Regions from separate parts of the Lysinibacillus sp. A1 genome, predicted to be linked through region 2. Evidence: predicted binding sites of a transcription regulator. Region 2 holds the regulator's gene; each other region holds the start of a gene.
What was found. The regulator LexA, encoded in region 2, represses DNA repair genes until DNA is damaged. The targets are predictions, from matches to a motif close to CGAACATATGTTCG.
Positions count from the first base shown of each region.

Region 1: the regulator LexA is predicted to act here: its motif matches at 6,701-6,714, upstream of PI85_RS08070 (YolD-like family protein).
Region 3: the regulator LexA is predicted to act here: its motif matches at 3,714-3,727, upstream of PI85_RS01600 (DNA repair exonuclease).

Region 1 covers NZ_JSZM01000011.1:57,721-68,988, forward strand. Annotated here, with positions in the region: gene PI85_RS08020 (hypothetical protein) at 1-48, opposite strand, end outside; partial or broken gene PI85_RS08025 (hypothetical protein) at 217-594, opposite strand; gene PI85_RS08030 (hypothetical protein) at 899-1,264, opposite strand; gene PI85_RS08035 (hypothetical protein) at 1,347-1,562, opposite strand; gene PI85_RS24650 (hypothetical protein) at 1,718-1,879, opposite strand; gene PI85_RS08040 (SDR family oxidoreductase) at 2,016-2,966, shown strand; gene PI85_RS08045 (GNAT family N-acetyltransferase) at 3,260-3,817, opposite strand; gene PI85_RS08050 (CD3324 family protein) at 3,923-4,222, opposite strand; gene PI85_RS08055 (hypothetical protein) at 4,495-4,719, shown strand; partial or broken gene PI85_RS25210 (YjcZ family sporulation protein) at 4,865-4,969, shown strand; gene PI85_RS08060 (hypothetical protein) at 5,280-5,558, shown strand; gene PI85_RS08065 (GNAT family N-acetyltransferase) at 5,651-6,127, shown strand; gene PI85_RS08070 (YolD-like family protein) at 6,231-6,572, opposite strand; gene PI85_RS08075 (cupin domain-containing protein) at 6,825-7,541, shown strand; gene PI85_RS08080 (DUF3231 family protein) at 7,649-8,125, shown strand; gene PI85_RS08085 (cation-translocating P-type ATPase) at 8,280-10,886, opposite strand; gene PI85_RS08090 (hypothetical protein) at 11,136-11,268, opposite strand, start outside.
Region 2 covers NZ_JSZM01000012.1:584,153-595,420, forward strand. Annotated here, with positions in the region: gene PI85_RS12310 (DUF2339 domain-containing protein) at 1-980, shown strand, start outside; gene PI85_RS12315 (A24 family peptidase) at 1,241-1,993, shown strand; gene PI85_RS12320 (gamma-glutamyl-gamma-aminobutyrate hydrolase family protein) at 2,028-2,750, shown strand; gene lexA (transcriptional repressor LexA) at 2,855-3,472, opposite strand; gene PI85_RS12330 (LysM peptidoglycan-binding domain-containing protein) at 3,636-3,953, shown strand; gene PI85_RS12335 (recombinase family protein) at 3,950-4,615, shown strand; gene def (peptide deformylase) at 4,634-5,212, opposite strand; gene PI85_RS12345 (GNAT family N-acetyltransferase) at 5,343-5,870, opposite strand; gene PI85_RS12350 (DUF896 domain-containing protein) at 6,060-6,293, shown strand; gene tkt (transketolase) at 6,419-8,413, shown strand; gene PI85_RS12360 (response regulator) at 8,597-9,229, opposite strand; gene PI85_RS12365 (sensor histidine kinase) at 9,204-10,244, opposite strand; gene liaF (cell wall-active antibiotics response protein LiaF) at 10,241-10,924, opposite strand; gene PI85_RS12375 (PspA/IM30 family protein) at 11,037-11,268, opposite strand, start outside.
Region 3 covers NZ_JSZM01000002.1:15,519-26,786, forward strand. Annotated here, with positions in the region: gene PI85_RS01580 (FAD-binding dehydrogenase) at 1-1,349, shown strand, start outside; gene PI85_RS01585 (rhodanese-related sulfurtransferase) at 1,418-2,389, opposite strand; gene PI85_RS01590 (enoyl-CoA hydratase) at 2,529-3,311, shown strand; gene PI85_RS01595 (YhzD family protein) at 3,358-3,543, opposite strand; gene PI85_RS01600 (DNA repair exonuclease) at 3,810-5,024, shown strand; gene PI85_RS01605 (AAA family ATPase) at 5,030-7,918, shown strand; gene yhaM (3'-5' exoribonuclease YhaM) at 7,915-8,850, shown strand; gene PI85_RS01615 (methyl-accepting chemotaxis protein) at 9,014-10,318, shown strand; gene PI85_RS01620 (peptidylprolyl isomerase) at 10,406-11,268, opposite strand, start outside.

The DNA.
Region 1 (11,268 bases), on a different contig from region 2:
TTCTTTTAGATTAGTAGTAAATACTTTTTCATTTCTTATTGCATTCACCTTATATACACCGCCTCTTACTATAATAAATTCAATAAAAGTGAAAGATCTCCTGCAATATCGACAAAATCACCGGTGTAAAAGAAAAAAGATTGTAGACAAACTCAATATTCATTGAGTTTGTCTACAATCTGAAAGGACACTTAATATGAGCGTCCTTTGTATAATTTATTTCTTTGATATGCTCAATGACGTAGCTTTAGACGGATCACCGGAAACTAATATAACCGCACCTAAAAGACCATATAATTGCAAACTTAAAGTATCTCCAGCCTTCAAATTTACAGTGGTTTTTTTAGTTAGAGAATCTGTACCCGTAGCTGGATTTATCGCACTATCTGGAAGTTCAGTCCCATTTAAAAGTATTCTAGAAGATACTAAAAGTGGTGTAGTGAAAAAAACATCGTACTCAAGTTCATAAGTTCCTGATTGTTGAATCGTGAAAGTATCATTTGCTCCATTCACTGCAACATTAGTTAACTGTTGATCGTTAGGTAATGGGATATGTGTCCCGCTCAATACTACAGCAATCACTGGCCCATTTGTGTTTTTTGCAGAATTTACTACTGTGCTATTCTCGTCTTATCCTTCTCTTTCTTTAAGTTTTATAACGAGCCTTCACCATACGGGCGACTTTCATCGCATATGGCGATCCGTCAGCGCTAGATCTTAAAACTTATTTCCCCTACTTTTCATTATATGCATAAATCCAAGAAACAATATTGAGGAATGTTAATAGTATCTCAAATAATGTTAATAGTTTAGATTAAGGCAAAAAATAACGTTAGCTTATACTGCGTTTACGTTTATCGTAATAAAAAGACACTCCTTTATAGGAATGTCTAAACATTTATCTATAAATATCTAATAAATTTAATAAATACATTTCTGTTTCATTGATCGAAAGCATTATTTCTTTATGCAATTGATCCTCCATACTATCTTCAGAAATAAACTGTAAGTATTTATTTACTTCTACAAAGAATTTTTCAAACTCTTGTAAGAATTCATCAATTTTTTGATCGCCAGGTGTTACAGATAGATAAATAGTTTTGAATAAATTAAAGTCACTATATGCATTACTAAAAAAATAGATAGCCAATATTTTATCGCTAGTGGCATATGATTTTACAAAGGTCAGATTTTGTTTTAATTTATTCAATGAATTTATAAGATTTGTAGTTTGTTTTAGCATATTTGCAGTATTACTATACATCTACTAACCACCTCCAATTTAATAATAAGCAAAAAATCACCAAATTGGAATAATATTCTGCATTTTTCATCTTTTAAAAACTTTATAGAAGCTGCCATTGAATGAAGGCATCGGTCCAAACACCAATGATCAGTAATACAAATACCCATCCTACAAACTGGATGTAGATTTTTAATAATGGGCTTTCCGCAAATCCGCTTGAAAAGGGGCTTACCTTTAAAACATCATGAGGATATTTCAACATTATATATGAAAAACTGCCAAAAATGAACGTTACCCATATAGCGGTCATGAACATTTCCTAGTGTCACTCCTAAACATCAAGATTCAACGATCGCATACTTATTATATTGATCCCCCTACACACTTGTGCCATCGATGCTGTTATGTCTAATTCCTCTTTTATAACAAAATAAAAATGAGCTCGATCAAAACATGAGCTCATAGATTCCTTTATCCTAATGGATAATAAGGTTCGTAAATGGGATGCCAATAATATGGGGGTCTAACACCAATACTCGGTGTAAACCAGCTGTAATTTAAATAATGAATGTTTAATTGATATACGTTATTTTCTAGTAACCGTGTCACTTCTGGGAAAAATTCAATCTCCATTCTAACAATCCCCCTGCGATTATGGTCTTTTTCTTGCTTTAACATACGAAGGTAATCAATCATAGTATATGTTGAAAAGGAGGGATTGGTTATTAACAAACCAAGTGACGGGCCAGCTCAAGATAAACAAGATTTAATGGAACAAATTCGTTTTTATCAAAAATGGTTTGAGGACAATAAAAAAGAAGATCCATACCCTCAATATCCTGTCTATGGAAAGATTACGCAATATAAAGAAGTACCTCTTACCCAACCTGAACAAAGGCAGCTTCGTCAACCAGGTCTCGAAAGCTTAATGGTGCCGAAGCCTATCATTGAAAACCCTCATTATAAAGGTAGTGGAAAATTAAAAGGGAAAGTTGCCCTTATTACTGGGGGTGATAGTGGGATGGGTGCAGCTGCTGCGATTGCCTTTGCGAAAGAAGAGGCCGATGTAGCAATTGCTTATTTAGATGAGCATGAGGACGCTACTCGAACTAAAAATAGAATTGAGGAACTAGGAAAAAAATGTTTACTCCTTCCTGGGGATCTCCGTGAAAAAAAACATTGTGCAGAGATTGTTTATGAAACCATTCATACGTTTGGACGCTTAGATATATTATGTAACCATGTTGGCATTCAGTTTCAACAAAATGACCTGACTGACATTACAGATGAACAATTCGATGAAACGTTTAAGCTTAATATTTATTCGCATTTTTATACGACTAGAGCAGCCCTCCCTTATTTACAGGCTGGTAGCTCCATCATTGGTACCGCTTCAGTTGTAGCTTATGCTGGGGAGCCATTATTAATCGATTACTCTGCCACAAAAGCAGCTGTCGTCGGCTGGACTCGTTCTTTAGCCAAGAGCATGGCTAAAAAGCAGATTCGCGTCAATGCTATTGCCCCAGGTCGTATTTGGACACCACTGATTCCCTCCAGTTTTTCCTCTGACGAAAACGCATTGCACGGAGGAAATCTTTTTAACCGAATGGCACAGCCCTTTGAGGTGGCCCCTACATTCGTTTATTTAGCGTCGGATGATTCTAGACATGTAACGGGGCAGGTTTTACATGTGGATGGCGGAGAATCCACCCATTCGTAGCTCGTAAAGAAAACTCAGGCAACATGTAATTGTATGCTGAGTTTTTTTAATTGCTCTTTTCAGATTTTTTATAGATGGTTCAAAAAAGATGTTAACGATTCAACTTTGCCTCTTTATTTCATTTACTTTGCAATTTATTGACAGTGGTTATGTTCATAACTATAACAACATACATTAATTGCGGGATAGCAACTTTAACATCGCCCCCAAGATGTTTTTGTTCAACGCTATCCCAGCTTTACATCGTAGTTTTTGGCGATCATAATACTCTTCTATCGGCTTTCTCTACGCTGTTATCCCTTCCGTAGTAAAGAATAAATCAACATATCTCTACATTCGCCAGTCACACTATGACATTCATATTGTCTTAAATAGCCCTCTTCTTTAAAATTGAATTTGGTTAATAACTTCCTTGATGCTATGTTTTCTTCAGCAACAATGGCTTGTATCCTCACTAACCCTAACTGATTAAATCCAATTGCCAATACTTCATTCATAGCTTCTGACATAATACCCTTATGCCAATATTTTTCTGATAACTCATAACCTATTTCAGCCCGTTTACCTTCAAATTCACTTAAAAATATAGTGCCTATCACCTCATCTGACATTTTATCAGCAATAGCAAAACGAATTATCCAGCCTTTTTCGAAGCCCTCATTCCAAAAATGAATAACCTCAATACTTCTTTCAATGGATTCTGGACCATTCCAATCCAAATAACGATAGACGTTTTCATTAGAATAATAATTGTATAATGATGGCGCATCGTCTCGTTTTAATTTTCTTAATCGAATTTGTTCTGTTTGGATGGTCGGAAATGACATACCCAATAATTCTGTAAAATTCATAGCTCTCTCCCCTTTGGTAATTCTTGTTATACCTGTAATATAGCTGATTATTAACTTTGATCAAACCTCAATATTCCTTCATAAAAGAAAATAAGCCATCGCGATTTAAAACCGCAATGACTGTTGATTTGCTGCTTTTCTTTTTTCATTTAAAATGATTCTCTGGATGCTCTTTAGTGATAAATAATACTTTTCAGCTAACGTTTCTCTAACCATTCCAGATAAAAAATCATGATAAATATTGGCATTTCTCAAATCCAATTCAGCTTTTATAGTGGTACGAGATCCCCAGCTCATTTTATGTTGTTCTTTCCGTGGGATATAAATATATTCTCCATCAATATATTCTTGAATGGCCGCTAACAACTCTTCAGGTAAAATATGCTTTGCTTTTTTATAGCTCATGTTGCACTCCTAAATGTGTAGATTTTTTTAGGAAAAGCAACGGCTATGTTCAATATTTTTATTGCCATAGCTATTGCTATGCAAACATCATATATTTCCTCACGCAATCATCACCCTTTCAAAACACCCTTTTATATCCACATTATAGCATATAAACCAATATATGAATGACGTAATTGATAGTCCACTTTTAAAGTGATTCCACCTTAGGCATTCCCCTATACACCTTTGACCATTACATTCATATAATTATATTGAAGGGAGTGGCAATAGTGCCTTGGCAACATAAAATTTACTATTTAATCGGGCAACCGGTCGGTGTTTCGTTGACGAATGGGCAAGGAACATCTGGTGTTCTTTGTGGCGTTTCAGGTGGGAAGCTTCTTGTTCTCGAATATTTGTATCAAAGCCAATTTGCTTTAAAGCAGTATGATTTTCATATGATTCAAGATGTTAATGGTTTTCCACCTTGTCAAATGCAGCAGCCGTTATATTAAAAACATCCGTGTAGGATGTTTTTTTGATGGCACCATTTAATAATAGTCACTTGGATGATGATCGCTCCTCCATTTGAATCTTATACATACAATTGATATGGAGAGATGGAGTATCCTTTGTGGGATACTGTGGAAATGTAGGTAATTTCATTGTGGCGGAAATGATGGCAGTGGTAACAGCTCAACTTTCGTGCTCATCGTTGTTCTATTCATTCTTCTCATGATTGTTGGTGCAAGCTTCATTTGCTAATGGTCATATGAAGGCTTTAGCTTCTGTTTATTTTTAATGATGAAAAAGCTTAAAGCCTTTTTTATTCCCCCTTCCCCAATTCTAACCTGTTATGAGATAATAAAATATATTTCTTACACCATAGAAGATAGATAACTATCTCCAAATGATAACTTAACATAATAATAGTATTGTAAAGTTCTTTCTACTTTACATGACACTCCTTTATTGGTTCTAGGGGTCACTTTCATCCAAGTGGCCTCTTTTTGCATCCTTTTACTCTATTATAGAATTTCTAGAACTATCGTTTTAGTAGAGAGGAGGAAAACAAATGGGCATTAATTTAAATTTTTGGTCCTTTATTTTATCTTTAGGTTGCATCCTATTATTTTTTCTGTCCGGTTCCTTAAAAGACTTTTTTGTCACCTATGTCCACCTTCACCCATTGACACTAACATTGCTATTGTCAATCGTATGCTTCTACCTATGTGTTGTCGGAATGAAAGATGTCAGGAATTTAGCGACCTTGCTGAGGGGTATTGTGACAATGGCTTTAACACTGATTCTAATTGTGAGTATTTCTTTTATTTTATTTTTTGGTAATTTATAAAGCAAAAGAACGCCAGCTTGCCTGATTATTAAACAAGCCTTCTTGACGAACGTTTGTTCTGCATATACAATAATAAAAAAGGAGGCTTGTTTATGCAAGACACAATTAACATTGAATTAGTACATTTTTCAGAAGACTATGCAGACCAGTTAAATGAGTTTGAACTGCCCGTAGAACAGCACCAATTTACTGCCTTACCAAAAGAGATTACTATCGAAAAAGTGGGACAGTACCCTATTGTGATTTTAAGTAATAAAATACCTGTTGGTTTTTTCGTACTTCATACAACTGAAAGAGTACAGGAATACTCTAGCAATCCACAGGCGATGTTACTTACCGCTTTATCTATGGATCATAAACAGCAAGGTAAGGGTTATGCAAAAAAAGCAATGCTTTTACTGGCTGACTTTGTCAAGCATGAATTTAAAGAATTTAACGAAGTAGTGTTAGTGGTAAATCACAAAAACATTGCTGCGCAGAATTTGTATCTCAATGTAGGTTTTGAAGATAATGGTGAAAGACGAATGGGACCAATTGGTGAGCAAATAGTGATGCAATTGCACCTTTAAGGAGACAGTCACTCATTTTCGATGTTCAAATGAGTGACTTTGTCATCCGCTGTCATTCGTACCCTTCATTATTAGGCACTAAATTCACCCTCTCGATTTTGCATTAAATACCACTATTGCCATCCACCTCAATATAGCCAGCATAAATATACTTCATTGCAATATGTTTCGTTGTTGTAATCGTTTCTAGCAATAGTTCCATCTCATTCATCTCTTTAATAATGCCACCATATTGCACAAAATTAGCCTCTTCCCAAATAGTTAACATAATATAGTTACGTCCTGTTAATGCACGTGTGATGGTTTGCTGTAATTCCTCCAGTTCCCATTCTGCACGTTCCCGTGGTGGTTCTGTCAGTACCTCTTGCTTCCACTTTTTCAAAAGCAGTAAATGCTCTGGAAGCATCATCGATGTCCATTTCATAGCTCCTCGATCTTTCATCATCTTGTCTCACCCTTTCAGCTTAGTTATGGGGGACGTTTGCGAGAAAATTTCAACATTGACAGTCATGTCTGCTTTGCTAAGACTTCCACGCCGTCCCCAAAACAAAACATATGTTCTATTTTATTATACGCACATATGTTCTTTAATAGGAGTGGTAATTTAATACAATTCCTCTAGTCCAAGCTTGCTAAGAGTTCTAAACGAACGCTAGGCATTTGTATAAGTCTATAAACATTTCAATCATAATCTGTGATGATGATGAATATCACAATTTTAGTGAGAAAGGATGTAAGTATTAACACAAATGTCGATTATACATCGCCTTCTGCAGAGTTCAAATTTGATGTCAACAAAAGTACGCTTTTTAAAAAAGATGCACGAAATTACATTAATATCCTTGGCGTAGAACAATTAAATACATTAGAAAATACATCTTTACTGGATATTTTTTTAAGTAAAGACAATGTCATTGAGCCACACTATCACCAAAATGCAGCTGAGCTTGTCTATTGTATTTCTGGTGCAGCAACGGTTTCCCTATTAAATCCCTTTACAAAAAAACTTCAAAACTACCCGATTAAGCCTGGGCAAGTAGCCAATATCCCACAAGGCTGGTGGCATTATGAGATTGCCACAGAAGATAACACCCATTTACTTGCTATCTTTGACGCTCCAACACCAGAGGTAATTTTAGGCTCCGATATATTGAAATTTACACCTGCCAATATTATGGCGCATACCTATTGTTTAGATGAGGAACAATGGAAGAAAACCATTGCACCGATTGTTCCATCTACTTATATTGGGCCACCAAAAGGCTGTAATCGAGTGGAATCGGCAACCGATAATTCTTCATGCAAGCACAAGAAGCCATCCATGAAACCATGTCCATACCCAACCCCATACCCATATCCATATCCATACCATTACCCTTCCCCAAATATGTATCCGTATGGCACCTATTATTAAAATGCCACTTGTATTAAACTTTTATTGTAAAAGATGAATAGAATGTCATAAACTGTTCCATCCTAATCTTAGATAAATACTAGGAGTTAGGAAGTGTCACAATAACGATGATAAATGACAAACTAGCATCATTACAATTTAAGGAGATGTTTAGGCTTTGGTCGCAGCTCGGTGTCAATCAAAGCTATATTGCTTCAAGCCATGCCTTTTTTAACCATACCCGAGATAAAAAATTAAAGATTATGATTTTGGAATTCATTCAATGTTTAAAAGAGGAAAATAAACAGCTGACATTATTATTAAAGGAAAATGGGGTTCTTGCCCCCACTGCAACTATGGCCTACAGTAAAATGAAAATGACGGATATACGTGGAAAATCCATCATTAATGATAGTGAAATTAGTGCCATTTTATCTATGAATATTGCTTCCTCATTACTTGCTGTAAGCCAAGCATTGGAACTGTCAGTAAAGAAAAAGCATCTTGCCAAATATGGGGAACTCCATATTCGCTATGCTATACTTGGGTCTAAATTGATTGAACTGAGTAAAATTAAAGGCTGGCTTCTAGCACCAGCCCAATAAAAATGGTTGGCTGAACGATCTAATCGTTTATTACATTGCACATTATTAAATCTACTTTTAATAGTGTGTTTTTTGTACATTTTAAGCTTACTATTAAACAATAGCAAAACCACCTACTCGTTATATGTAGGTGGTTTTAACATTCAATTCTCTTCTATCGACTTCTTACAAACAGGAGCTTATACCATTGATTTACGAGGAACGGTAACACGGATAGACTATAAATAAAGCCTAATTGGGCAATTGTTAATGGAGCCACTTCAAAAACCGTTGTTAGCATTGGCATAAACAATACAATGTGCAAGCTTAGGACACCGATTAAAAATGCAATCCATGCATATTTATTCGAAAAGACACCAATCGTAAAGATCGATTGTTTAGCTCTGGAATTAAAGCCATGCACTAATCTTGATAAACAAAGTGTTGTAAACGCCATTGTACTTGCCGTTAATGTATCGCCAGTTGATAATCCAATTTGAAAAGCAATGATGGTAGAGATGGCAATTAAAATTCCTTCTAGCACCACCTGTGTCGTAAACGATTTATTTAATAGAGGCGTATGAACATTTCTAGGCTTGTCCTTCATCGTTTTCTTATTATTCGGCTCTAATCCGATTGCGATTGCTGGAAGACTATCTGTTAATAGGTTGATGAATAATAGATGGACGGGTGCAAAAGGAACAGGTAAGCCGAGTACTGTGGCATATAGCACTACAAATATAGCACCCGCATTTCCTGATAATAAGAACAAAATGGCATTTTTAATATTTGTATAGATGCTACGACCATTGGCGATCGCTTTAACAATCGTAGAAAAATTATCATCTGTTAAAATCATTGACGAGGCATCTTTTGCGACCTCCGTCCCAGTCACTCCCATTGCCACCCCGATATCTGCTTGTTTCAGTGCTGGCCCATCATTGACGCCATCCCCCGTCATCGCGACAACATGACCCTTATCCTGCCACGCTTTGACGATACGAATCTTTTGAGCAGGTGTAACACGCGCATACACAGAATAATCATCTACTTTTTCCTGTAGCTCTTGATCTGTGAATTTTTCGAGAGCATGTCCTTCAATGGCTTCTTCTGGATTTTTTAAAATCCCAATTTGTTGGGCAATCGCTGTAGCCGTAATTTTATGGTCACCCGTAATCATAACTGGCTTAATGCCTGCCTTAATACAATTTTCTACAGCTTCTTTGGACTCTTTTCTTGGTGGGTCCATCATAGCCACTAAGCCAACAAATATTAAATCTCTTTCTACTCTTGTATCAATTGTTTGCTGCGGTAAAACATCTTTGTAGGCAATGGCTATCACCCGTAAACCATTCCTCGAAAAATCATGATTGACCGCTTCGATTTTTTGGCGATGCTGAGCTGTCATTTCAAAAATGCCTGTTGCCGTTTTTATTCTAGTCACTTTAGGCAAGAGAACATCCAATGCCCCTTTAGTAATCATAACAGGCTGTTTATCTATTTTATTTACAGTACTCATAAGCTTTCGTGCCGAATCAAATGGAATTTCAGCTAGTCTTGGATATTGCTCGCGAATCATCAATTCATCTAAGCCATAATGCTTTCCTAATTTCACAAGCGCTATTTCTGTCGGATCACCAATTTCCTTGTGATCACGCTCGACAGCATCACTACATAAAAGTGCCTTTACCATCAGTTCTTTTTCCACTAAATTTGTTGGGTTTAGCCAATCATGAGGAATTTTTTTCTGATCAACAAAAACTTCCTGTACAACCATTTTATTTTCTGTTAAAGTACCCGTTTTATCAGAACAAATTACAGATACACTTCCTAAGCTTTCTACCGCATAAAGCTTACGGATAATGGCATTTTCCTTCGCCATCTTTTGTGTACCAAATGCTAAGACGATTGTAACGATGGAACTCAAAGCCTCAGGAATAGCTGCGACAGCTAGAGATACCGCAAACATAAAGGATTCTACTAATGCTCGTCCACGAATCAGATCAATTGTAAAAATGGCTAAGCAAATGATTGTAATACCTAATGCTAATTTTTCACCAAATTGATCCAGGCTAATTTGTAAAGGTGTTTTCTTTTCCTTAGCCGTATCGAGTAAATTAGCAATTTTCCCGATTTCAGTCTGCATCCCGATAGCTGTAACCATTACAATGCCTCGTCCATTGGTCACGAAGCTACCTGAATACACCATATTTTTCTTATCGGCAATCGTAACATTGTTTTTTCGAATAGGGTCAGTACTTTTGGCAACGGCAATTGATTCTCCGGTAAGAGAACTTTCATTGATATGCAAATTATGACTTTCCAATAGTCTGCCATCTGCATTGATGTAATCGCCAGCCTCTAGCATTAGAAGATCCCCCACCACAATTTCCTCAGAGGGAATTTCCATAAGCTGATTATTACGCATTACTTTGGCAATCGGCGAGGTTAGCGCCTTCAGATTGTCTAAAGATTGTTCAGCTTTAACATGCTGCACCGTGCCTAAAATAGCATTTAGAAAAACAACAATCATGATGACAATTGTACTTTCTACCTCTCCAAGTAGAAAGGAAACGAAGGCAGCGACCAATAAAATAATGACTAATAAATCTTTGAATTGGCCCATAAAAACAGCCCATGTACTAGTCTTTTTACCTTCCTCTAATACGTTATAGCCATAGACTTCTTGCCTCTTTTGAACATCCCCATCGGTCAAGCCTTCTGTGGTGACGTTCAATATCTTCATGACTTCAGTAGACGATTGTTGATGATATTCAGTCATAGGGTTCTCCTTCCATTCACAAGATTTAAAGGTCACATACTATTTTCTGGAAAATAATAGGCACCATAAAATCTCAAACTTCATCAGTCTGTGTGAAATTCATTAACTACAACAATCTATTCCATAGTTAACTAGAGTATGATAATAAACTAGTGAGAAATTAATTTTTATAGAGAAAGCTCAAATAGATTCACTTAGACAAAAAAAAGCACTGGGAATGGCTTACTTTCCCAATGCTTATAAAAGCAGTTATGATTGTATGGGTCTCTCTTTATGGGCCACTAATAAGTAATCCAAGGCACTCATGCGCGTAAGCTTGTGCGTGAACTTAATGGCATCTGCATGAGAGGCAAATGTAAAGTGTTCGAGTTCGTCTGTTGGT
Region 2 (11,268 bases):
TTATTATGAATATACCTGATAAAGTGGATGATTTACTATATCCATTGATCGCATTTGCAGGTGTAATGATGAGCTTACGATTACGTGCCAGTATGATGAAGGTAGTCACATCATTTTTCCTTGTGATTACATTGTTGCTAAACTTCATTTTCCATGAACCGACACCATTTATTAGCTTTGAGCATTTAAGTCTGTTCATGCCAATTATTTATCTAGTAGTCATTTACTTGTATGCTAGACGTCCAAAAGAAACGTTGTCACCTTTTGAGAAAGTCATGAAGGATTTATATGCCATAGATATTTTAGCAGTAATCGCCACAGGTTACTTCTTAGCTTATATAAGTAAACTAGATTCAGCCTATTTTGCGGCAACAAATGGTATTCAGTATTTGATGTGTATTGCACTAGCTGCTTTGTTTGCAGGATCTCTGCTCGTGTCAGAGAAATTCAAAGGGCGCGCATTAACACCTGTCCTTGGAGCATTCTTTATAGTATTATCTTTGATGATCAGTACAAAGCCTTCTATGATGGATAGCTTAAATATGATGACCAGATTAGTTTATATAGCGGTAATTATGGCGATTATTGTAGACGTTCTAGTAAAGGGTCGTATATATCGGCTGTATGAAGAGCGAATGGGGAAATATGTAGACACTATTGTTAGCTCAGGTGTCGTACTCACAATGATCTCAATCTGGGGGCTAGTTCATCAATTTACGTATAGTCATCTACTTGATTGGAAGCTAAGTATAGCTCTTACAACGATTACATTATTCCTCACAGCGAGCATTTCGCTATGGATTAGTTCCACGCAACACTTAAAAACGCTTCGTACTACAGGTTTTGTTATTTTAGTCATTGCGTTTATCAAGCTTATTTTCTTTGACTTATCAGCCCTTGATTTATTAATTAGAGCTGTTCTATTTATAACAATTGGTGGCATTGGCATGCTGTTGTCAGGTAGGTTGCTGAGGAAATAAATTGAAGAGATTCCAATGATTTTTGGAATCTCTTTTATATTGTGCTAAACTGATACTACTCTTACTCTACTCCTTCTTTTTTTGTACCGTATGACTTCAAACCTTTTATGAAATATTCTTCAAATACATCTCTCATTATCAATGTCCATTGTTGAATAACATTCGATACGTGGATTGCTGAGCAAGACTACAATAATTATATGAATAGGCGCATCATACTTATTGTGTATGGGCGCCTATTGGTTTAGGAGGACATAAATTTGGAAATGGCTTATACAATTATCATTTTTCTAGTTGGTCTAGTCTTTGGCTCTTTTTATAATGTAGTTGGCTTACGTGTGCCGCGGAAGGAGTCTCTTGTATATCCCTCCTCCCATTGTACGAGCTGTCAGAGACAATTGACGGCTCTTGATATAGTGCCAGTATTGTCTTATCTGTTTTTAAGAGGAACATGTCGAGGCTGTGGTTTTAAAATTTCTTGGCTATATCCAGCGATAGAATTGTTAACTGGGGGATTATTTGCCTTTGCTTATTTGGAGCTAAACTGGAGCTTAGAATTTATAGTAGCTTTATCGTTTATCTCATTGTTAGTCATTATAGTTGTTTCAGATTTTACCTATCTGTTAATTCCAGATAAGATTCTATTATTCTTTTTGCCTTTTTTGGTCATAGGACGTGTACTGTCACCTTTAACACCTTGGTGGGACAGCCTAGTGGGTGCACTCGTTGGTTTTGGCATATTATACAGTATTGCGGTTTTATCGAAAGGTGGAATGGGAGGGGGAGATATTAAATTCTTCTTTTTAATTGGTCTCGTTCTCGGCACTATTCATACGCTGTTGACTTTATTTTTTGCCGCTTTCATTGGTATGATAATCGGAATAGTTGTCTTATTAAAGCGTAAACAAGGAAGACAAACACCTATTCCCTTTGGTCCATCTATTGCATTAGCCGCTACGATTGTTTATTTCTACGGAGATTCGTTCATCAATTGGTATTTAGGTTATTGGTAAGTGTTTAATCTTCAATTCTGTGGAGGGGAATCAAGTGAAGCCGATTATTGGAATTACAGCTTTTGTAGAAGATGATTTATCAGCTCATTTAAATGCTGCTTACAGCAAAAGTGTTATTGAGGCGGGCGGTATCCCCCTTATTATTCCGTTAGGTGTGGAGGAAGATGCTGCTCAAATTTTAGCCCTTACAGATGGCTTATTGCTCTCTGGAGGCTATGATGTACATCCTTTCCTATTTGGAGCGGAGCCTTCACCAAAGCTAGGTAAAATTCATCCAGCTAGAGATGCCGTGGAATTAGCATTAATTGAGGCTGCATTTGTACGGAAAATGCCTATTTTCGGCATTTGTCGGGGTATCCAAATATTAAATGTTGCATTAGGTGGGACGTTATATCAGGACATTGATAGTGACCATTATAGTACGAAGCTAATCAAACATATGCAACAAGCTGGTAGGTCAGTAGCAACGCATTATGTACAAATTATTGCGGAGAATTTATTAGCTACTATTCTGGAACAAGAGAAAATTGCCGTCAATTCTTTTCATCATCAGTCAGTGAATGTACTAGCGGAGAATTTAAAAGTAGCGGCGAAATCAAGTGATGGCATTATTGAAGCAGTGGTGCACGAGGATTTACCATTCTGTTTGGCTGTGCAGTGGCACCCAGAGGAATTGGCTATAGCGGGAGATCAGCATGCACAAAAGTTATTTGCAGCGTTTGTTGAAGCAAGTTTGAAATTTAAAAAAGAGGCATAGAGAGGTCATTGTAAAAAGAATCCAATAGTTTGTGGATTCTTTTTTTGCGTAAAAAAGAGGATATATGCTCAGTGAAGGAACACAATCCTCAAACCCTCATTTAATTAATGTACACGGCGATAAAGACCAACAACTTGTCCCAAAATTGATACTTGATCGACGATAATCGGTTCCATTGAAGAATTTTCAGGCTGTAAGCGGAAATGGTTTTTTTCCTTAAAGAAGCGTTTTACAGTAGCTTCATCCTCAGCTGTCATGGCTACAACAATGTCTCCGTTAATGGCTGTTGACTTTTGCTTTACGATCACTAAGTCACCATCTAAAATTCCCGCTTCAATCATCGATTCACCCATAATTTCTAGCATGAATAACTGATCCTCACTCGTGCCATATGTATCTGGCAGTGGGAAATACTCTTCAATATTTTCGATAGCTGTAATAGGAGAACCTGCTGTAACCTTCCCTACAAGTGGTACATGGATGACATGTTGCTTTTGGATAGATTCCTCAGGCTCAAGAATTTCAATAGCACGTGGCTTTGTTGGATCTCGACGAATAAAACCCTTTTGTTCTAATCGAGCCAAATGACCATGAACAGTTGAACTTGAAGCAAGTCCAACAGCTTCCCCGATTTCACGGACTGATGGCGGATACCCTTTAGCTCGTACCTCGTCTTTAATGAACGCTAATATGTCCTCTTGTCTTTTCGATACTTTTTTCATGATTGCTCACCTCTTTTTTCTAATATCAATCTTCTTATTTGATAGTATAACAGAATGCGAACACGTATGCAAACATAGGTTCGAAAAGTGTTTGACAAAAACGTTTGTTCGCTTTATTATGAGAACATACATTCCGAACAAACATTCTAGAAATGAGGTTATAATGATGACATGGTTAAAGAAAAATACACATATCACTATATTATTAGGTGCTTGCTTACTCTTAGCAAGTTACCTTTACATCACTGATCCGGGGGATGTTAATTACGCTGAAATTCAAATCGAACATGGGGATAGCTTGTGGTCGTTAGCAGAACAATACCGTGGTAAAATGAGTAAAGAAGATTGGATTAAGCTTGTCAAATCAGAAAATGAGTTAGCAGACATTAAAATCGTGGCAGGTAAATCTCTAGTCATTCCAGTTTTGAGTGATCAAGCCAGTCCCATCAAAACTATTGAAATTGCGAGAAACGAACAATGAAAAATAATCAAATGACGGCTGTTGTCTATTGCCGAGTAAGTACTGAAAAAGAAACGCAAAGCTCCTCATTAGAGCGCCAACAAGAAGAATTAGTGCGCTATGCTAAAGAGCAAGGCTATGAAGTAAAGGGTGTTTTTAAAGATAAGCATAGCGGTTATGATGTTGAACGCGAAGGCTTACTGGAAATGCTTGATTTTATAAAAGAGAAGGAAATAAAAGCTCTTTTTGTACAAGATGAAACTCGTTTAGGTCGTGGAAATGCAAGAATGGCAGTATTGCATCTATTACAAAAATCAGCAACAGATGTTTATTCGATGCGTGATGCAGGACCAGTCCAATTAAACGAAATGGATACGATGCTACTAGAGATTTTAGCAATTGTAGAAGAATATCAACGTAGAATCCATAATGCAAAAATTCGCAGAGGTATGCGTCGTGCTGTGGAAAATGGCTATCGCCCTGAAAATAATCTATCCAATCGTGGCAATCCACATGGTCAGGAGCGGAAAGAACTGCCTGTTGATGAAATTGTGAAGCTACGTAATCGTGGTTTTACCTTTGAGGAAATTTCCATTACGCTTAGAGGACTAGGCTTTGAGGTAAGTAAGGCAACCGTACATCGCCGATTCCAAGAGCATCAAGAAAGATTAGCAGGCAAATAATATAGCCCGCTAATTTTTTTAATACAAGCTTTCGATAATAACATTTTTGGGTAGTTCAAAAGGGTTATCTTTATTAATTCGATCATAAAACATAATGCCGTTTAAATGATCGATTTCATGCTGTACAACGATAGATTCATAGCCTTTTAAAGACATCATAAATTCCTGTCCATCAATATTATAGGCTTTTACTTTAATTCGTTCATATCTTGGTACAAAACCATGAACAGGTCGATTAACAGACAGACACCCTTCCCCCTCAGGCAAATAGATCATATTAATAGAATGGCTCATTACTTTTGGGTTTATGAACATCATTTCGTGTTTTTGGTCGTGATCCTCAAAAAATACAGCAAACATTCTTTTATCAACGCCAATTTGATTGGCAGAGAGGCCACTACCAGGACGGAGTTTATACTTTTTTATTAAAATCGGGTCTTGGCTGTTTTTTAAATATTGAAGCATAGATAATAATATATATCGGTCCTCTAAGGGAACTGGTATGGCAACGTCTTGCGTTTGTTTTCGTAATAGGACTGAGTGTTCTTTTACAAAATCTTTCATAGTAATCATGTAATCAGGATGAAATTTTGCCATCGAAACATACCTCCTCAATAGCTCTTCTTCAAAAGTTAGTCAAGCTAAATTGTATGGTTGGATCATACATCATTAACCAGAGCCCAACAATGTTTATAGGCGCGCATTTTCACAAGTGTTTAACGTTCTTCTAACCTTCTAATAAATTGTTCCAATCTTCACGTAAAACTGCGTAATAGTATTCGTCCCACCATTCCTTCCCATATGGTATACACTTTTTAAAATATCCTTCACGCCGCATTCCGATCTTTTCCATAACTTTATAGGAAGCGATATTTTCGGGCTGACAGGTTGCAATAATTCTATGAAGTTTCTTTTCATTAAATCCATAGTCTAATACAGCACGGGCAGCTTCAGAAGCAAAGCCTTGATTTTGATAAGCTGGATTTAGTACCCAACCGATTTCATAAGTATGATCGCCGAAACAAGGATGGAAAACGATATGACCAATCACTTGCTCGCAATTATTTGAAACAATAGCAAAATGTTTTGCTTTGTCGTTACTATTTTCTGCAATAAATTTCTTTGCCTGTTCTTCATTGAAAACACCCTCAGGCATATAGTGCATCACTTTTTCATCTGAAGTATAGCTATAAACAGCTTCCCAGTCCTGCTCTTGAAATGTTCGAATGAGTAATCGCTTAGTTGTCACGTTCACATGTATATCCTCCAATATATAGTTAAATTTTTCCTTCCATATAATATTTATACACTTCAAACATCTGGAAGTCATGTATTTTTTATTTCAACAGCTTGAATAAGGGCTGGTATAACTGCATTTAATGGGAAACCGTGCTATACTTTGCATACTGAGTTCAATAAGGTATGTACTGAAAGGTGTGTAACGATGTTATCAAAAGAAAAAATTAACCGTATAAATGAACTTTCTGCTAAAGCGAAAAGTGGTCAACTAACGGATGAAGAGGCAAAGGAGCGAACAGCGCTTCGTAAGGAATACTTAGATACATTTAGAGCAACAATGCGTGATACGATTGAAAACGTAAAAGTGGTTGATGCAGAAGGAAATGATGTCACGCCTGAGAAGGTAAGACAAGCGAAAAAAAATAAATTTCTAAATTAATGTGACACAATTCAACAAAGTATGTATGAAAATACAAATAGTATTACAAAAGCATTGTTTTCTAAAGCAATGTTGACTAAACTGTAGAAGAACAATTATAGGACGAGAAAGGATGTCACAATATAATGACTCAACATGCGGATTTATTAGCAATTAATGCTATCCGAACTTTGTCAATCGATGCTATTGAAAAAGCAAATTCTGGTCACCCAGGTTTACCAATGGGGGCAGCGCCAATGGCTTATACGCTATGGACAAAACAATTACGCCATAATCCAGCGAACCCAAAATGGTATAATCGCGATCGTTTTGTATTATCAGCTGGTCATGGTTCCATGCTTCTTTACAGCCTACTTCACCTAGGCGGCTATGGTTTACCAATGGAAGAAATTCAAAACTTCCGCCAATGGGATTCATTAACACCAGGACATCCTGAATATGGTCATACAGTAGGTGTGGAAGCGACAACTGGTCCTCTAGGACAAGGTATTGCCATGACTGTAGGTATGGCAATGGCTGAGCGTCATTTAGCAGCTACTTACAATAAACCAGGTCATGACATCGTTGACCACTATACATTTGCATTATGTGGTGATGGTGACTTAATGGAAGGCGTTGCAGCAGAGGCTATTTCATTAGCTGGTCACTTAAAACTTGAAAAATTAATCGTGCTTTACGATTCTAATGATATTTCTTTAGATGGTGACTTAGAAAAGTCATTCTCAGAAAATGTACAAAAACGTTTTGAATCTTATGGTTGGAATTATTTAAAAGTTGCAGATGGCACAGATGTTGATGCGATTAACGCAACTATTGAAGAAGCTAAAAAATCAACTGGCAAACCAACATTGATTGAAGTGAAAACAGTGATTGGTTTTGGTTCTCCAAATAAATCAGGTAAAGCTGATTCACATGGTGCACCACTTGGTACAGATGAAGTGGTATTAACAAAAGCTGCTTATGAGTGGGCACACGAGCCTTTCCAAATTCCTGCTGAAGTATATGATACGTTTAATGCTGCAGCTGAAGTGCAGGGAGCTCAGTCTGAAGAAGCTTGGAATACGAAATTTACTGCTTATAAACAAGAATTCCCAGAGTTAGCTACTCAATTTGAACATGCTATGAATGGTGAATTACCAGCAGACTTCGCTTCTGAATTACCAGTGTATGAAGCTGGTAAATCTGTTGCAACACGTTCTTCTTCTGGTGATGCGATTAACGCTATCGCTAAGAAAACACCATCATTCTTTGGTGGCTCTGCTGACCTTGCTGGCTCAAATAAAACAACGATGAAGGGAGCAGGCGATTTCTCTGCAGACGATTATGCTGGTCGCAACATCTGGTTTGGTGTTCGTGAATTTGCAATGGGCGCTGCTTTAAACGGTATGGCTCTTCACGGTGGTTTAAATGTATTTGGTGGAACATTCTTCGTGTTCTCAGATTATGTTCGTCCGGCAGTTCGTCTTTCAGCATTAATGGGTCTTCCTGTAACGTATGTATTTACACATGACTCGATTGCGGTAGGAGAAGATGGTCCAACCCATGAACCAATTGAACACCTTGCATCATTACGTGCAATGCCTAATTTATCTGTTGTTCGCCCTGCGGATGCAAATGAATCAGCTGTTGCGTGGGAACTTGCCGTTGCATCAGAAAATACGCCAACAGTATTAGTATTGTCTCGTCAAAACTTACCTGTTCTTAACGCTTCTATTGAAACAGTACGTGAAGGTGTAACGAAGGGTGCTTACACAGTATCTCCTGCTACTAAAGAAATAGCGGATGCGATTTTAATTGCAACAGGCTCAGAGGTTTCACTTGCTGTTGAGGCACAAAAAGCATTAAAAGCTGAAGGCATGGATGTAGCTGTCGTTTCAATGCCATCTATGGACCGCTTTGAAAAACAAGATGCTGCTTACAAAGAATCTGTTTTACCAAAAGCTGTCACTAAACGTCTTGCGATTGAAATGGGTGCATCATTCGGCTGGCATAAATATACTGGCTTTGAAGGTGATGTGCTTGCAATCGATAAATTTGGCGCATCAGCTCCAGGTGAAATTGTAATGGAAAAATACGGATTCACTGTAGAGAATGTAGTTGCAAAAGTAAAAGCACTATAAGATTTTTAATAAAATACCGCAACACTCAGCGTACGTATGAATTCGCAGGGTGTTGCGGTATTTTTTTTGCAATTGGATGCCGTATCACTAAAGGAATGAACAAATACATCCCGTAGCAAGAGTCTTCTAAAATATGTTTAATTAAAAAAACTGCATATGGTTATGCAGTTTTTTATGTAGAAATTATTTAGCAAGCCCGTTCTGAAAGGCATAGACAACGGCTTGTGTGCGATCTTGAACCTCAAGCTTTGCTAGAATATTGCTTACATGTGTTTTCACAGTTTTTAAAGCAATATATAGCTCGTCAGCAATTTCCTGATTGGCTTTACCCTGTGCCATCAGCAATAAAACTTCCATTTCACGGTCAGTAAGGTGGTCGTAAAGGGGTGTATTATTGCCGTGGCGCATACGGTGCATCATTTTAGATGTAACTTCTGGCTCTAATACCGTTTCGCCACCCATTGTTTTACGAATGGCTTCTGCAATTTGTTTAGCATTAGATGTTTTTAATATATAACTCACTGCCCCTGCCTCTAAAGCAGGGTAGACTTTGTCATCATCTAAAAAGCTAGTCACCATCATGATTTTTGCCTCGGGCCATGCGGCTAAAATTTCTGCTGTTGCCTCAGCACCAGTCATAATGGGCATAACATTATCCATTAAAATAATATCAGGCTTTAGGGCAAGGGCACGCTCAACTGCTTCTTGCCCGTTTTCAGCCTCTCCCACAACTGTAATATCTGGCTGTGCGGATAAGTACGCCGAAACGCCGATACGCACCATTTCATGATCATCCACTATGAGCACTTGTATCATTGTCATTGACCTCCTCTTTATGTAGTGGAATTTTAACTTCGACAATCGTTCCTTCTTCAGGGACTGACACAATTTTATATGTGCAGCCAATTTCAACAGCTCGTTCAGCAATATTTTGCAAGCCGTAAGAAGTGGATTTATCTGCCTCTACATCAAAGCCTAAACCATTATCTTGAATGCGTAAAATGGCTAAGTCATCTCGTGCAACAAGCAACAATTCAACCTCACTTGCTTTGGCATGTCGAAGTGTATTAGAGAGGGCTTCCTGGGCAATTCGGAATAGGTGATCTTCTTCTGCTTTCGTTAATGCCATTTCTTCTAGCTCATATTCAATATGGAAGTAAACCTTTTGCTGAAGCTCGATAATTAATTCCTCTAAGCCTTGGGCGAGTGTTTTATTGCGAAGTGCAACAGGTCGCAAGTGTAATAATAATGCACGCATTTCGAGCTGTGCTTGCTGAACTATTTTTTCCACTTGCTTTAAGCTAGTCGCATTTTCGTCATTTTCCGTTAAAGCAGAAAGCAACATGGAGGCCGCAAATAATTGCTGCGACACAGAATCATGTAATTCTCTAGCCAGACGCTGACGTTCAGCAATGATACGTTCCTGTATAATTTTGTCATGAGCTTCTGCACGTTCATTGGATAAGCGCTGTAGACTTTTACGCTGTGTATCTATTAATTCACTTGTTTGCACAAGTGCTTTTTTTAATGGTTTCGGAAGGGCTTGCTTTTTAGAAAGCACAAAATCAGGTTCGATTAACTGCTTTATAATTTTCGTTGCTTGAGCTTCTCGGGCACGAGCAGTCATACTAATCCAACTGGTAAAAAGGAAGCTAAGAGCAAATAGGCTGACTACAATAATTCCGCCGAGAGGAAAATTATCATAATTTTGTCGCCATAAAGGTTCCCAAGTTTTCTCATCAGGATTTCCCCATACTGCAACAAGCAATCCGAATGTAGCACTCATTAAAATGAATAATAAGGTAAATAATCTTGAGATAAAGGCAATCATTTACGCAGCACCTCCAAATCTCCAAGCCATGTTGCAACATGAATAATTAAAATGCGTTTTGCATCCTCAGGATTTCCATCAGAAAAGCTAACACTTTCATTTAAAATACGTTGTGGACCCACATGTAAGCAAGTAAGCTCACCAAATAGGGTCGTATAGTGTATACGAAAAGGTATTTCATATGGGATATAGATTTGAACTTTACCAATCCCTTGACGAATCGTAATTAGACTTGTGCCAGCAGGCAAAATCGTTTGAGTCGTATCAACTGTGATATCTCCTGCTAAACGTTGAATTTGCACATCTTGCCATTTGTATGCTTCTGTTGGTGCTGGTATGGTGCCAATTAAGTCATTTTTCGAGGTAGATAGTTTTTCAAAAAGCTCAGCACCAACTATTTTTGGTTCATTTTCTCGTTGTAAGTATTGATAAAGCATATATAAGAGCATAATGACAATGAATAGACGGAGGCTCCACATTGTGAATAATGCAATCGCAATGAAGAATATGCCGGTCCATTTAAAAAAGCGGACTTTTTTAGCAAAGCTTAAATAAAGCAGTACGGCCCCAATCAATAAACAAAAAGCGCCACCATTATTAAAAATAGTAAGCTCCATAAAAACGAGTAAAAAGAAGCATAGTACCCAAAATGTGAGCTTATTTGTAGTGAAATTTTGCAAGAGGGTCACCCTTCTTTCTACTATTAGTATAAAAGAGGGAATGGGACCCTCTGTTTTAAAACGTGAAAGAATGCGCCGGTTAGAGTTGGCGCATTGCTTCCATTATAACATGTTATTTATTTTCAATTAGCAGTGGAGAGCTTTCCTCTGAAGCTTTTTTTTCTAATTGTGCCAATCTTGCTTCAAATGTTGTAACTTCATGATCTTTGTCAATTTGATAAGCCAATTTATCAATATAAGCTTCCAAATCTTCAAAATTTGTTTTATTGTTTTTGGCTATCATACCATCCATTTGATGATGGGCACGAGTGACATTTTCTTTGCCCATTAACTGTAATTGACGA
Region 3 (11,268 bases), on a different contig from region 2:
CTGCGGGTGAAAAATATGATTGGTTGAAGTCGAAGGGGATTAAATTTTTTCCTGTTGTTGGCTGGGCAGAACGGGGTGGTTCTCTAGCTGGTGGACACGGAAATTCTGTGCCGAGGTTTCATATTGTATGGGGAACAGGTCCAGGCATTGTTAAGCCATTTGTGGATAAAGTCAAAAAGGCCATAAAAGATGGCTATATTGAATTTAAACCACGACATCGTGTAGATGAATTTATTCAGCAAGACGGCAGGATTATGGGGATAAGTGGAACAGTACTAGCAGAAACCTTTATCAGTCGAGGGGAAAAAAGCTCAAGATTAGGAGTCGGAGAATTTTCGTATGAGGCTGCAGCCGTTATTGTGGCAAGTGGGGGTATCGGGGCGAATTTCGATTTAGTGAGAAAAAATTGGCCTGAACGATTAGGGACTCCTCCTAAGAATATGGTATGTGGTGTTCCTGCATATGTAGACGGAAGAATGCTGGAAATTACAGAGCATGCAGGGGGACGTATTGTGAATCGTGATCGTATGTGGCATTACACAGAAGGATTAAAAAATTGGGATCCGATTTGGCCTAATCATGGAATACGAATATTGCCAGGCCCCTCCTCCTTATGGTTTGATGCAGAAGGTAACCGATTTCATGCGCCTAATTTCCCTGGATTCGATACACTCAGTACACTAGAAACCATTCAAAAAACAGGCTATGACTATTCTTGGTTTATTTTAACAGAAAAAATTATTGAAAAAGAATTTGCTCTATCTGGCTCGGAACAAAATCCTGATTTAACAAACAAAAGCATTGGTGATGTTTTAAAAAGGATCATGCCCGGACCACCTGCTCCAATCCAAGCCTTTAAAAATCATGGTGAGGATTTTGTGATTGCAAATGATTTAAGAGAACTAGTAGATGGAATGAATAAACTAGCAGGCAATGATTTACTCGATTTTATGAAAATTAAAGAACAAATTTTAGCAAGGGATCGAGAAATGGATAATAAGTTTACAAAAGATTTACAGGTGAACGCCATTCACGGTGCTAGAAATTATATTGGGGATAAGCTAGTACGTGTTGCTAAGCCACATAAAATTTTAGACACTAAAAATTGGCCTTTAATTGCGGTACGATTAAATATTTTAACAAGAAAAACCTTAGGTGGCTTACAAACAAACTTAAATGGGGCAGTGTTAGGGATGGATGGTCAGCCTATTCCAGGACTATTTGCTGCTGGGGAAGTAAGTGGCTTCGGAGGCGGTGGTGTTCATGGCTACCGCGCTTTAGAAGGAACGTTTGTTGGTGGCTGTATATTTAGTGGTAGGCAGGTAGGACGCTTTTTAGCAGAAGTTTAATGCCAGTACAAAAAGAGCATCGTCATAAACGATGCTCTTTTTGCCGCCAAGTAATAGAGTGGTGTCTATTATGAATTTGCGTTTTGGACATCTAAGATTTTAGCGATTTGGTCTTCGATTTGATTTACTGTCCAGCCATGCTCCTCAACGAAGAAGTTACGTTTGGCACGACGACATTCATCAGAACAGCTACGCATATAAAAGTCTTCATGCTTTTCTTCACATAGCATTAATTTATGGCATTCGGGGTTTGCACAGTTCGTATAACGTTCGGAAGGCTCACCTGTGAAATAATCTTTTCCGATAACGACATGCTCCACTTGATTGATTGGCACACTGCGACGACGATCAAAAACAAACATTTGCCCATCCCAGAGTTGACCTTTTACCTCGGAATCTTTTGCGTATGTGGCAATTCCACCATGTAATTGACCAACACTTTTTCCGTAGCCCTCACGTTTTAACCAACCAGAAAATTTTTCACAACGAATTCCACCTGTGCAGTAAGTCAAAATCTTTTTATCTACAAATTCTTCTTTATGTGTTTCCATCCATGCTGGTAAGTCACGGAAATTTTCAATATCCGGTCGAATAGCGCCTCTAAAATGACCAAGGTCGAATTCATAGTCATTCCGTGCATCGATAATGATCGTATTTTCTTCTTGCATTTGTTCCATAAATTCCTTAGGAGATAAATATTCCCCTGTTAGTTCTAAAGGATTAATATCATTTTCTAAACCTAAGTGAACGATCTCGCGGCGAGGGCGAACGTGCATTTTTTTGAAAGCATGCCCATCAGCTTCGTCAATTTTCCACATAATATCGCTAAATCGAGGATCTTCCTTCATATGATTCATGTAAGCGTCTGTTTGTTCAATAGTCCCTGAAACAGTTCCGTTAATTCCTTCATTACCAACTAAAATGCGGCCAAGAAGTCCGAGGTCTTGACATAAAGCTAAATGCTCTTCAGCAAATGCTATAGGGTCTTCAATCGTAACATATTTATAATAAAGTAATATACGATAGTCTTTATGCGTCAAAATGTGTAACCACCTTTATAACAATATTCGTCCTTTAATATAGCATAACCAAAGTGAATTTGTTTAGCGGAGAAGGAGTTTTATAAAATAACACGAATAGTACATAGTGAATGACTATTCATATTTGGGGGTAATGGAGATGGAATTTTCAACGATTACTTTAGAAATGTTAGATCGTCGTGCAACGTTAACTTTGAACCGTCCTCAGGCGATGAATGCGATGGATGACGTTATGATGCGAGAACTCGCTGAATGCTTTGAGGCTTTGCAACAGGAAAAAGATATACAAGTACTTGTTATTCGTGGAGAAGGGAAGGTTTTTTCTGCTGGAGGCGATATTAAGGCGATGCTTGATTCAAATAAGCCTTTAAATATTGATGAAGCGATGGTATATCTGACACGCATCGTTAAGGCCTATTATCAGCTACCAATGATCGTCATTGCGGCAGTTCATGGTGCATCGGCAGGACTTGGCTTTAGTTTAACACTAGGGGCAGATATTGTTGTGGCATGTGAAAAGAGTAAGCTAGCTATGAATTTCATAGGCATAGGACTCATTCCAGATGGAGGTGGTCACTTCTTTATGAAGGAACGTGTCGGTACGGTGAAAGCGAAACAAATGATTTGGGAAGGTAAGGTCCTTACAGCACAAGAAGCATTAGATGCAGGATTAATCGACTATATAGCCCCAGATGGTACTGTCTTTGCAATGGCAGATCAGCTTGTTGGTAAAATGCTTGCCTCACCTATTTCTTCTATGATTACAACAAAAAAAATTTTACACGCTCAAAATTTAGCACAGCTCGAAAATATCCTTGCAATGGAAGCGGAAGGTCAATCAACTATGCGTAAATCGACAGATCATTTAGAAGGAATTCATGCCTTTGTAGAGAAAAGAACACCTGTCTTTGTAGGGAAATAAAAATAAGAAAAGGCATGTAGATATCCTACATGCCTTTTCTCAATTATTAAACATGGAATAAAATTAATTTACCTGAAGCGTTTACAAGACGATGAGTTTTGTTGGCAACACCTTTTTCTTCAATTTGTTGTTGGCCATTTAATTTAGCAGCATCATCATTTTCAAATGTCCATGTTTCATCAAACAATGTTTCCCCTGTTTTTTCGAAAGCTGTGAAACGGTAATTCTCCATACAAACCCCACCCTTTTATTTAAATATATATCTATTATACATAGAAGATTTATAAACTTCACGGTAAAACTAGTAAACTATTTGATAAATTACGAAAATTGTGGAAAAAGTAAGTCGACACTTTTTTTTAAGCATTACCATTTTTCATAAATAGGGAAGTATGATAAAATAGAACAAATATTCGGTTTTGTAATCATATGACTGCTTTGGTTGGTAGTTTGTAGTAACTAACTGAGGTGGGAATTATCTATAGTTGGGGTGATTGGATGTCAGCAATTCGTTTTTTCCATATGGCAGATTTACATTTAGATAGTCCATTTAAGGGTTTATTTGGCTTACCTGAACACATTTTGAAGGAGATTCGAACAAGTACGTTTGATGCTTTTGAAAAAATTATTCAAAAGGCCATTCAGGAGCAGCCCGACTTTTTATTAATAGTCGGAGATATTTACGATGGTGAAAATCGCAGTTTACAAGCCCAAAGGAAATTTCAAGAGGCAATGGAGAAACTTTTTCAACACAATATTCCTGTAATTATTAGCTATGGTAACCACGATCATTTAAAAGGAACCTGGACACGTTTTTCTTTACCAAGCAATGTCTATGAATTACCGGCTGAGACGAGTGTTGTCCAGTTGAAAATCCGTGGTCAGGAAGTTTGTATATACGGCTTCAGCTATAGTGAACGCCACTTAAAGGAGTCGGTTATTGATACTTATCCAATCGCTCAAGACTCTCATGCAATTCATATTGGCATGTTACATGGCAGTGAGGCTAGCGATACTTCACACGCCTTATATGCTCCATTTACAAAACAGCAGCTACTTGAAAGGAATTATCATTATTGGGCGTTGGGGCATATTCATAAACGACAGCTCTTACATGAAAATCCTCCAATCGTTTATCCAGGCAATATTCAAAGCCGTCATCGTAAAGAACAAGGAATTAAAGGTTGCTATGATGTAACTTTATCGCAAACAGCACGTGAACTTGATTTTATTCCTACCTCCGCCATTGTTTATAACACGATAGAGGTGGATTGTACGAATATCGTCCATGCTAATGAATTACTTAAAAGATGCGAGGAAGCAATTGCTGTCAATAGAACTTCATTGGGAGCGGCGGTAGTGGAGCTTTATTTAAAAAATATTGATGAGCAAACAGAGGCCTTGTTTGAGCATGCGACGGTGGACGCATGGCTGGAGACCATACGAGAGGCAGAAGAAGGGATTGAGCCAATGTGCTGGGTACAAAAAATGGTGTTACAAAAACCTTCGATTCAAGGTGAATATTCTGCTGCTACGCAATCAGTCGTAAGTTTAATGGAGCAATGGGATAGTACTGACTGGAAGGATATACTAAAAGACTTATACCAGTATGCTGGTGGCGCTAGGCTGATCGAGCCTTTATCTGAAAAGGATATAAAGAATTTAACGCACAACGCACAGTCACTATTGGCGGAAGAAATTCAAAGGGCGTGATGCACATGCTAACAATCAAAAAACTACAAATTTATGGCTTTGGTAAGCATGAAAACCTGACAATTCCCTTAAATGAAGGCGTTACAATTTTTTATGGATTAAATGAGGCAGGAAAAACAACGATTCAGCAATTTGTTTTACAGATGCTTTTTGGCTTTCCAACAAGGCAGCAGACACAGCGCAAATATGAACCAAAAGTATCGACGAAGTTTGGTGGTCAACTGACACTATTACACCCTATTTATGGTTCATGCATTATTGAGCGTGTGAAAGGCAAGGCTGCAGGTGATGTTACTGTTTATCTTGAAGATGGTACAACGGGACAGGAGGAGCTGTTAGCTAAGCTTTTATATGGCTATTCTAGAGCATCCTTTGAATCTATTTTTTCCTTTTCATTGCATGAGCTTCAAGGCATTGAAAAAATGTCAGAGGAGGAATTAACACATCTTCTCCTCTCCTCTGGTACAACAGGTATCCAGCACCTGTCTGCTCTTGAGAAAAAAATGGATAAAGAGGCGAACGAGTTATTTAAGAAAACAGGTAAAGTTCCAGTAATTAATCAAAAAATTGAGCAGTTAAAGCAATTGGAGCGAACGATTAGACTCGAGCAAGGTAAGATCCAAACATTTGAGGATAAATTACAACAATTGCAACTCCTTGAGCAAAACCTAGAGAAACTTTATGACACACAAAAAAAGCAACAACAGCAATGGCAATACTTAACGGTTCAAAAGCAGGCCTTGCCTCTTATCAAGCAACAACAGATGTTGCAGCAAGCATTAGGGGATGATCAATATGTTCAATTTCCAGCAGAAGGAGTAAGACGATATGAACAAGCAAAGGACCGTCTTTTACACGAAAGTCAGCAGTTGCTGCAATTAAAAGAACAATATCAATTGCTACAGGACAAAGTGCTAGCTACTGTGAATGAGCAAACCGTAATTGAAATGGGCCGCCTTATGCAAAAGGAGGCAACATGGCATCAGTTGATCGTGAAGGAGAAAAACTTACGAGATGATCTCTTTATGCTGGAGCAAGATATTGATACGCAGTTTCGTTTATTAGGTGTGCAAGAAAAAGAGGCACAGAACATTCTCCTTGGAGAAACAGTATCCTTACAGCAGGAACAGCAATTTCAACAGCAATTAAAAAAGCTGGAGGAGGCGGAGGATGAGCTAAAGTTTCATTTACGTTCGCTAGAGCAAATCCATCAAGAATTAGACGCCATAACGCAACAAAAGCAAAGGCTAAAGCAGGAGTCATTAACAAAGGAAGAAGAACATATTTTAGCACAGTGGCCTCAACAAAAGCGGAGGCTTGAGCAATTGCGTGCTGCCAAATCACAACGGACTAAACAAAGGCAGCCTAATTATTTTTCTTGGATGATTTTATTGATTGGTTTATTGTCATTTGTTTATGGGGTTATTCAAAAAAATGTGGCGGTGGCCATTATTGGTGTAGTTTTGATAATCATAACAATATTGTTGATGAAGGTTGTTAGACAAGCCACAGAGGCGCCCAATAAAGAAAATAGTCACCTCTTACGACAATTAGAGCAAGATGAAATGATTGTACAAACTATACGCCTAAAAAAACAAAGATTGGAAGATCGCTGGTTACATGTCAATGACCAGCAAAGCGAGAAGGAGCAGCAGTATGCCCAATTGGAATATAAAATTCAGCAAGCAGAGTTAGAGAGTGAAGAAACTACGCAGTCATTGCAGCATTTTTTAAAACGCTATCGCTTACAAGGTACGATCGCTAGAACGTTAATGCCAGAATTATTTATGCGCATACGAAATGTGCAAGAACTGGCGGTTAAAAGGGACGGGTCCATTAGCCTTTTGCAAGAAATTCAGGATGAAAAGAACCACCTTTATGAACAGCTTCAACAAGTACTAAATGAAATTTATAATGAACATGAAATATATATGTATTTGCGCACAGCCTACCTGGAAGCGCAGCAACAGCAACAGCAAGTACAGCAAGCACAAGCGCAGCTAACTGACATCAAGATTAAACTACAAAGTGGACAAACACGAATAGATCGTTATACCGCTGATATGACGCAGCTATTGAACGAAGCACAGGTGCAAAACGAACGAGATTATTATGAGAGATATGAGCAATTTGAGCAGCAGAGAAAGATTACGACAGAGCTTCAAACGATTCAGGCTCAACTAGCCTCGTTGAATTTATCTGAATACGATGAGTTAATAGAGGACTCTGTTGTAGAGAATATGCGTGTTTTAGAGCAGGAGCAAACTTCTTTGCAAGTGGATATAGACCGATGTCTTGAACATCGGGCTGCCTTGCAAATTGAAAAGGAACAGTTATTAAATGACGAAAAATATGGCCAAATGCTTCAACAGTTTGAACAGGAAAAATCGGAGTTACAGCAGTTGATTGAGCATTGGGCAACGAAAAAAGCCGTGGCGACTGCTATTCATGAAACATTATTTCGTCTTCGAGAAGAAAAATTACCACATGTTTTATCGAAGGTTAATGCGATATTCCAATTACTTACTGGAGGGCGCTACGATCAACTTACGATTCATGAAGAGGGCTACTTTATTGCGAAAGATGTGGCAGGAATTCGTTATCAAATGGTTGAATTATCACAGGCAACAAAGGAGCAAGCCTACATGGCATTACGTATGGCACTTGCGCAAACGTTGATGACCTCTGCGCCATTCCCGATTATTATGGATGATCCGTTTGTCCATTTTGATCGAAACCGTACAGACAAAATGGTACAATTAATGAAAGAAGTAGGATATGAACGTCAAATTTTATATTTTACTTGCCATGACGAAATGCTCAAACATTGGCCGAAAGAGCAAATTATTGATGTAGGAGCACTAGCAAATGAAAGGGGAGTGGCGTCAACATGAAAGGAATTACAACGCTCCAGGTTGGAGAAGCAGTTGATCAATTTTTATTAATTAAACAAGCGACAAAAGGAGTTACTACTGTTGGGAAGCCATTTATGTCGCTTATATTACAAGATAAAAGTGGAGATATTGAGGCAAAGCTTTGGGATACAAATGAGGATCATGAAAAGATGTATCATGCTGAAGCCATTGTACGTGTCGGTGGAGAAATTCACGACTACAGAGGGAAAAATCAATTGCGCATCAAAGCCATTCGTGTGGCAAAGCCAGAAGAAGGAATTGCCATTCATGATTTAGTACCCTCCTCTGCAACACCGAAGGAACAACTATTTGAAGAGTTGAATCAATTTTTCTTTGATATTAAAAATCCAAATATTTCACGTATGACGAGAGCAGCCATTAAAAAACATCAGGATGCCATATTAGTTTTTCCAGCGGCAACTAAAAATCATCATGATTATGCTTCTGGCCTATTAGATCATATGGTGTCCATGTTAAAACTAGGTAAAGCCATTGCTGATTTATATCCGACTCTTAATCGAGACCTGTTATATGCGGGTATTATTTTGCACGATATTGGAAAAGTTGTGGAGCTGTCAGGACCAGTTGCCACGACATATACAGTGGAGGGCAACCTGTTAGGACATATTACGATAATGGTGAATGAAATTGCTAAGATTGCTAGTGAGCTAGAAATTGAAGGTGAAGAAGTGATGCTTTTACAGCATATGGTATTATCTCACCACGGTAAGGAAGAGTGGGGTAGTCCTAAAAAGCCGATGGTTCAAGAAGCAGAAATTTTACATTATATTGATAACATCGATGCTAAGATGAATATGCTGACTAGAGCCTTAGGTAAAACGGCACCTGGTGAATTTACAGAGCGACTATTCCCTCTGGATAACCGATCGTTTTATAAGCCAACATTTTAATCATACAACACATTATTTGTGAAATTTTTATTTCTAAATAACTGTGTGGGCGAACTTTTATATAAGTCTAATTATATACTGTGGAATTTCAGTACCTATCCATTGTACCAATACTGTATTTATTTTAGAATAGAGGAAGAATTTATAGGAATGGGGAAAAACAATGGATAAAGAGGGACTTGTTTCACGTAAAATAAAGTTTTGGAAAAGTTTGATTTTCAAAATGATACTAGCGATTGGTATCAGTTTATTTATTAGCTCACATATTTCAGAGTTCGTTAGCCAACAAATCGAAAAGGTAGTGGAGTTAAATGGTAGCGCAGGTGTTGCCATTAATACATTTATTTCGCTATTTATCGGGACAGTAATTATTTCTTTATGTACAAGATATATCGTCTTAAAGCGTGTAAAGCGTGTGTTAAAAGCAATGACGCAAGCTGCGGATGGCGATTTAACAGTACGTATAGATGATAAATTGAAAGATGAAATTGGTCAATTATCGACTGAATTTAATCATATGTTAGAGCAAATCGGCTCAGTTATTGAAAAGGCGAATAAAGCATCTACGGATGTCTCTGCTTATACAAATGAATTTACTACGATTACAGAGCAAAGTAGTAACACAGTTGAAACCATCTCTGTTGCAATTCGAGAAATTGCCGCTAGTGCGGAAGGTCAATTGGAGCAAATGGACTTATTATCTGATTCTGCTAACTTAATTTCCAAGGATATGGATTATGCTTCATCCGCAGTACAGGCAGTTGCGGATATAGCGAATGAAACGAACCAAAAGGCTGATTTAGGATTACAGTTAATTGAACAAACGATTGGAAAAATGAATACTATTAATGAATCTGTTCACCAATCAACAGAGGTTGTCAATGCATTAGGGGAAAAATCGAAGGAAATTAGTACAATTGTAGCACTCATTACAAGCATTACGGATCAAACAAATTTACTTGCATTGAATGCTTCCATTGAGGCAGCACGAGCAGGAGAAGCAGGAAAAGGATTTGCGGTTGTCGCCGATGAAGTAAGAAAACTAGCTGAGGAATCTGGGAAGGCTGCTGACGATATTAGAACATTAGTAGATGATATCTTAAGCCAAACATCAAGCGCAGTTTATGCTATTAATAGTGGTACACAATTTGTAGAGGAAGGGCGAGAGGCTGTTGAACAAACAGGCGGTGCCTTTAAAAATATTGTAGAATATCTCCAACAAATTAGCCGTCGTACAAAGGAAGTTACGGATATAGTATTGCGTGTAAATGAGAAGGCGAGCCAGACCGATTATGCAACGAAAGAAATTGTAGGTATTGCAAATAGCACCTCTTCAGGTATACAGCATATCGCGCTCTCTATTGAGCAGCAAACGGCTTCTAACGAGGAAATCGCAAGTGCTGCGAATGTACTTCAGACGATGTCGAATGACTTACAAGCCGAAATAAGCCAATTTAAAGTAAAATAGCAAAAGAGAAAGGGAGCATCTGTATGATAAGATGCTCCCTTTATTTGAGGATATTGCTCCTTTAATGGAAAAGGTCAATCATCCTCATTATTTAGATTCTTTATCTGTATCTTCTGCTTTGTCGCTAGATTCTTCCTTAGAAGCATTTTCTTCTGCTTTTTTAGCTGCTTCTTCAGCTGCCTTAGCTTGTTCTTCACTTGTTGTAGTAAAGAATTCTAGGGAATCTTTTAAATCCTTATCAGAAGTTTTAACTTTTGCATCTTTTGCCATTTTCGCAACGATGTCTTTTAGAATAGTTTGCGCTTCACCAGTTTGGTTCAGTTTGCTTAACATCGATGTACGAATTTTTTCCTCTTCATCTTTAAATGCACCAACATCTTTCACGTCACGCTTGTCCGTAATTTCGATTACGTGATAACCGAAGCTAGACTTTACTGGCTCACTTAAAGTGTTTAATTCAAGTGCATAAGCAGCATCGTTAAACTCATCAACCATTGAACCAACAGAGAACCAACCAAGCTCTCCACCATTTTGTGCAGAAGCTGTATCTGTAGAGTACTCTTTTGCTACATCAGCAAATTTAGCGCCACCTTTAATTTTCTCAATGGCTTCTTTTGCTGTTTTTTCATCTGCTACTAAAATATGACGACCATTTAATTCTGTTTTCATTTGCTCGTAGTATTTTTTTACATCTTCTTCTTTAATAGCTTGATCTTTTAAAGCTTTTTCTTGAAGAAGTTGAACGCGTAAAGAATCTTTAAAGCCTTGTTCTGTTAAGCCACTTTCAGCAAGTGCTTGTGCAAAACCATCACCAAATTGTGAAGCTGTAGTATCATAAGCTTCTTTAAGTTCTTTATCTGTTACTTCATATTTGTCAGACAATACTTTTTCAGTCACCATTTGTTGTAATACATATGAGCCTGTTAAAGATTTGGCTTTTTCATTAAAGT